Persicimonas caeni: one gene and its partner. The protein of the gene in region 2 interacts with the protein of the main gene of each other region in a pairwise test. Links are inferred from orthologs where the notes say so. Each region holds a gene or a part of one and is shown on either strand. Other genes may lie near its edges.

What was found.
Region 1: the proteins of FIV42_RS03485 (region 2) and rlmB interact in binary tests that used the Escherichia coli proteins (3 or more experiments, as listed by UniProt). The link is inferred for Persicimonas caeni from one-to-one orthologs.

Annotation. Positions count from the first base shown.
Region 1 is NZ_CP041186.1:4,802,971-4,805,792, forward strand. Bases 42-2,790 are described here. They hold rlmB (23S rRNA (guanosine(2251)-2'-O)-methyltransferase RlmB), read left to right. Parts: upstream 42-917; coding sequence 918-1,664; downstream 1,665-2,790. Other genes in these bases: FIV42_RS17660 (proline--tRNA ligase), read left to right, coding at 42-97; pyrF (orotidine-5'-phosphate decarboxylase), read left to right, coding at 125-847; tuf (elongation factor Tu), read left to right, coding at 2,549-2,790. Also shown: more of FIV42_RS17660, read left to right, coding at 1-41; more of tuf, read left to right, coding at 2,791-2,822. UniProt on the Escherichia coli protein: Specifically methylates the ribose of guanosine 2251 in 23S rRNA.
Region 2 is NZ_CP041186.1:913,450-916,408, reverse strand. The notes cover bases 15-2,900. They hold FIV42_RS03485 (NAD(P)H-hydrate dehydratase), read right to left. Parts: upstream 2,295-2,900; coding sequence 735-2,294; downstream 15-734. Other genes in these bases: FIV42_RS03480 (pyridoxine 5'-phosphate synthase), read right to left, coding at 2,640-2,900; FIV42_RS03490 (hypothetical protein), read right to left, coding at 15-508. In the rest of the region: more of FIV42_RS03490, read right to left, coding at 1-14; more of FIV42_RS03480, read right to left, coding at 2,901-2,959. UniProt on the Escherichia coli protein: Bifunctional enzyme that catalyzes the epimerization of the S- and R-forms of NAD(P)HX and the dehydration of the S-form of NAD(P)HX at the expense of ADP, which is converted to AMP.

The DNA of each region.
Region 1 (2,822 bases), 3.9 Mb from region 2 along the record:
CAACGTCGAGATCAAGCTTCGCAGCGAGTCCGACATTCAGGATATCTCGGTCGACGAGGCCGTGGAGTACGTCAAAGGGCTCGTACAGAAAGGTTGAGACGCTTCTTTCGAGCAAGGCCACCCTATGAACGACGCACAACAAACTAAGCTTCGCGAGCATGTCATCAGCGCCCTCGACGTCGCCACGATGGACGAGGCGCTCGAGCTGGTGGACGCCCTCGACGGCAAGCTCTCGCTGTTCAAGGTGGGAAGCCGCATGTTCACACGCTACGGTCCGGCCTTGCTCGATGTCTTGGCGCAGCGTGATGTCGACGTCTTCTTGGACCTGAAGTTTCACGACATCCCCAACACGGTCGCCGGTGCGGTCGAAAGCGCGCTGAGCTTCGAATCGGTGTTCATGATGACGGTTCACGCCTCCGGCGGCGCCGACATGATCGCCCGGGCCGTCGAGGCGGCCGCTCAGCGCACCGACAACCCTCCCAAGATCGTCGCGGTGACCGCGCTCACCAGCCTGTCGCCCGACGACATGTCGCAGATCGGCGTCGAGCTCGCCCTCGACGAATGGGCCTACAGCCTCGGCGAGCTGGCGCTCGACGCCGGCGCCGACGGCCTAGTCTGCTCGGCTCACGAGGCCGCCCAGATGCGCGATCGCTTCGGCGACGATCCCCTGCTGGTCACCCCGGGCATTCGCCCCGAGAAGAAGATGGCCAAAGACGACGACCAGAGCAGGGTGATGACGCCCAAAGACGCGCTCGACACCGGAAGCGACTACTTGGTGATCGGTCGGCCTATCTATCAGGCCGACGATCCGGCAGGGGCAGTCGAAGAGATTGGCAGCTCGCTTTGACGCGTGGCCTGTAACGCACTCCAAGCCAACTCGGGGCCCCCAACAACCATAAAAGCCAAATCGAAAAACCATGCACATCTACGGCGTACACCCCTCAGAAGAGCTTCTCCGCACGGCCCCCGACCAGATCTACGAGATCTACGCGGCCGATCCGTACGCTTCAAAACTCGAAGACGTGCGCGAAATGGTCAAAACCCTCGGTCTTCGCCTCCAACAGGCGTCCTACGACGAGCTCGATCGCATGGCAGAGGGGGGCAATCACCAAGGAATAGTGATTCAGACGCGCCCGTTCGAATACGTTGCGTTGGGTGATCTCCTCGACGCGACCGCCGACGCGAGCCGCGCATGCGTGCTGGTGCTCGACCAGATTCAAGATCCGCACAATCTCGGCGCGATCCTGCGCAGTTCGGCTGCCATGGGCGTCGACGGGGTGATCATTCCCAAAGATCGGGCCGCAGGTGTCACCGCGGCGGTGGTGCGTGCTTCGGCCGGACAGGCCCTGCGCGTACCCGTGGCGCGTATCACAAATATCGCCCGCACCCTCGACGAGCTCAAAGAGCATGGATGGTGGACGGCCGGCGCTATGCTCGGCGAACACACCACCGATCTGTGGGACATGGACTTCGAGATGAAGACCGCGTTGGTCATGGGCAGCGAACACCAGGGAATCCGGCGTCTGGTCGGCGAGAAATGTGATTTCAAAGTGCGTATCCCGATGGCGGCAGGTGTCGAGAGCCTCAACGTGGCTTCCGCTGCCTCCATCATGCTCTACGAGGTGCGTCGACAGTGGGCCACCGGTGGATCGCAGGAGGGCTGAACAAGCGGTCGCGGGACGTTTTTCAAAGACTTCCCAAATAAAGTTTATATTCTGCTTGACAGGCCCCGAAACAGACTATATTACTCTCCGTCCGCTGGCGGCGCCGGGCGTCGCAGTCACGCCCGAGTGGGCGAGCAAATGAGCTTCCGCTGGCGTAGCTCAACTGGCAGAGCAGCTGCCTTGTAAGCAGCAGGTCATGGGTTCGAATCCCATCGCCAGCTTTCGCCGCCAGGTCGCATGACCGAAGGCGATTGACAATTTGGTTTGAGGTGGGGTTCCCGAGCGGTCAAAGGGACCAGACTGTAAATCTGGCGGCTTAGCCTTCGAAGGTTCGAATCCTTCCCCCACCACTACGAAATCTCCCTTCGGGGATGATTTCAGCAACAGGTTGCAATAGCAGCCTGTGCGGGAGTAGCTCAGTTGGCAGAGCATCAGCCTTCCAAGCTGAGGGTCGCGGGTTCGAATCCCGTCTCCCGCTTGTGGTTCCGCCCGAGGGCGGGCCACAGGCATCTTCTGCCGCCGGTTCAAATACGACTTGATTGCTCGTCAGGAACAGGCTAAAGAAGGCGACGCGAACGAGACGTATCGTGAAGGTTGCGACTCGCCGCAGTATGTGTGCCCTTGTAGCTCAGTTGGTAGAGCACATCCATGGTAAGGATGGGGTCACCGGTTCAAGTCCGGTCAAGGGCTCTTAAGATGCATGCTCCCACCTCATCCCGCCTTCGGGCGGGATGAGGCCGAGGCGACTCCCTGAGTCGCTCATTTTTTTACCAGCGGCTTTTTTGCCAGCGGCTTAATCAGCACGCAGCCAAAACTACGCACGCGACCGGTCGGTCAGGTTTCACCGATTCATGTCGTAGTGACACCGTTTAAGGAGTCGAATCATGGCTAAAGAGAAATTCGAAAGAACAAAACCGCACCTGAACATCGGGACCATCGGTCACGTTGACCACGGTAAGACCACCCTGACCGCGGCGATTACCCGCGTGCTCAGCGACAAAGGTCTGGCGACCAACGTCGACTTCGAAAACATCGATAAGGCTCCCGAAGAGCGCGAGCGTGGTATCACCATCTCGACGGCGCACGTCGAGTACGAGACCGACAACCGCCACTACGCTCACGTCGACTGCCCGGGCCACGCCGACTACGTCAAGAACA
Region 2 (2,959 bases):
TGTCGAGACACTCTTGCGCTTTGGCGGCGTCGAATTCGATGGTCTTGCCGACCTTGGCGGTCAGGGCCTTCGGGTCGAAGCCCGAGCCCTGGGTGAAGGCACCGAAGACGGTGTTGCACTCACCTTCGTTGAGGTAGTAGCGCTTCTCTTCTTTGAGCTTCTTGCCAATCGGCTCGAGCTTCTTGGCGAGCTCTTTGTCCTTCATGGCCATCATGCCGCCGGCGAACATCACCATGGTGCTGGTGGCGGACTTGATCTTCTCGTTCTTGCACTGGTCGATCGCCTCGCAGGCGGTCGGAGTCAGCTTCGTGGCGAACTGCTCGGCGGTGAGGGCGGCCTCTTCTTCTTTGGCCTCCTCTTCACCTTTGGCTTCTTCGTCGCCGGCTTCCTCAGCAGCGGCCTGCTCTTCGCCGGCTTTCTCACCGCCTTCTTCGGCCTTTTTATCACATCCGGCCAGGGGGAACGCGACAAAAGCGACGAGCAACAACGTGATCAACTTCGAATTCATCTCGAGACTCCTCAGGTTCAGTACTCAGACTTAATGAAGACCAATCGGTCAAAAATTCGGCTTTCGAACGGTCGCCTCGAGATCGAGGTGATCTCTCGCAGAACGCGTTGTCGGGGTCGAACTGTCGCGATTGGATATACTTGCTGATACGTGAAAATCACTGAAGAGACAAGGCTCGGCAGGTTTTGCAGGTGACCCATGCCTGTCTCGAGCCGCTCGAGGGGCATTATTCGGCGAGTTGTTTCCACACCTGCGGCAGGGCTTCTGCAAGATCGACCGCGCCCATGCCGCGCTCGCCGAGTTCCTGGGCGGCGAGGTCTCCCGCCGCTCCGTGAGCATACACCGCCAGGCACACGGCGTCGAAGGGCGCTTCGCTTCCTTCGGCCAGTCGTGCGGTGAGGATGCCGGTGAGCACGTCGCCCACGCCGCCGGTGGCCATGCCCGGGTTGCCGGTGCTGTTGATGCCCACGCGGCCGTTGGGGGAGGCGACGACGGTGGCCGCGCCCTTGAGCACGATCGTGGCGCCGGTCTCGTCGGCGAGTTCGGTCGCCTTGCCGACGGGATCGGCCAAGATCTCGGAGATCTCGCAGCGGCACAGACGGGACATTTCGCCCGGGTGCGGGGTCAGGACGACGGTGGCGTCTTGGGCGAACCCGCGAAGCTTGGCGTAGTCGTCTTCTTTGGCGAGCAGGGTGAGGGCGTCGGCGTCGAAGACGGCGGCGTCGACGTCGCTTTCGAGCACGGCGTGCAGGGCCTGGCGCGAGCCGTCGGAGGTGCCGATGCCCGGGCCCATGCCCACGGCGTCCATGTCCTGCAGAAACTCGCGCAGGCGTTCCTCACAGTTTTCGTCGGGCACGTCGGAGAGCATGTGGGCGGCCATCGCCTCGTTGATCGTGGAGGCGATGTGCGGGATCACCGCCTCGTGGGTGCCCACGGTGAGCAGACCGGCGCCCGAGCGCAGCGCACCGCGGGTGGCCAGAAGCGAGGCGCCGGTCTTCTCGTGGCTGCCGGCTAAGATCAGGAGCTTTCCGCTCTTGCCCTTGTGGTAGTCCTCCGGCCGGGCCGCCATGCGCAAAAAGGTCCACGCCTCGTCGAGCAGGTCGGCCGAGCGGCCCACCTCGCTCATCACCCACGGCGGGATGCCGATATCGATCACGTGCAGATCGCCGCACAGATCGCGGCCCGGGTAGAGCGCCTGGCCCTGTTTGACGGCCCCGAAGGTCGCCGTGGCGTCCGCCGCGACCGCCACGCCCATCTTCTGGCCGGTGCGCCCGTGCACGCCGCTGGGGATATCGACGGCGAACACAAACGGCTGGTGGTTCAAAAACTCGATCGCCTCGGCGTAACGGCCCTCGACGTCGCGATCGAGCCCGGTACCCAGCAGCGCGTCGCACCACGCCAGGCAGTAGCCGAGATCGTCGAGCGCGGCGAACACCTCGTCGGGCTCGCAATCGCCCAGCTCGACGATCGGGATGTTGAGGTTGCGCACGATCTCGAGGTTCTGGGCGGCTTCGCCCTGCATCGAGTCGGGGTCGCTCATCATCACCACGACGGGCGCATACCCGTCGTTGGCGACCATGCGCGCCATGGCGAGGCCGTCGCCGCCGTTATTGCCGCCCCCGCACAGAAAGCCAATCTGGCCGAGCGCGCCTTGAGGCAAGTGCTCGTACAACGTCTGAACGGCGCCCAGGGCGGCACGCTCCATCAAAACCATGCCGGGGATGCCGACCTCTTCGATGGTGCGACGGTCCATCTCGCGCATTTGCTCGGGCGTGACGAGTTTCATTTGGATCTCCTCGTAAGGGTTCACCACAGGGGGCACGGGGGGCACGGAGAAAGGCAAAGGCTGTGTTTTGCTGTGAGTGTTCTAAGCGTGATGGTCGCCATAGGGGTTCACCACAGGGGGCACGGGGGGCACGGAGAAAGGCAAAGGCTGTGTTTTGCTGTGAGTGTTCTAAGCGTGATGGTCGCCATAGGGGTTCACCACAGGGGGCACGGGGGGCACGGAGAAAGGCAAAGGCTGTGCTTTGCTGTGAGGGTTCGATGCGTGATGGTCGCCACGGAGGAGCAAGAAGAAGAGAGGCCTTTCCCCGTGCTCCCCGTGTCCTCCGTGGTGAACATATCGCTGGTCTCAACCGTTTCGGCCCAGAGCGAGCGCGTCGATCATTTCACGGACGGCGCGTTCGAAGCCTACCAGGACGGCGCGGCCGACGATGGAGTGGCCGATGTTGAACTCCTCGAATTCGGGGATGGCGGCGACGTCGAGGACGTTTTTGTAGTCGAGGCCGTGGCCGGCGGCGACGACGAGGTCGAGCTCGGCGGCGCGTTTGGCGCCGTCGACGAGCTTCTGGAGCTCGGCGTCGCGGTCGAATTCGGCGGGGGTGAGCTTGTTGGTGAACTCGCTGGCGGCTTCGCAGTAGTCGCCGGTGTGCAGCTCGACGATTTCGGCGC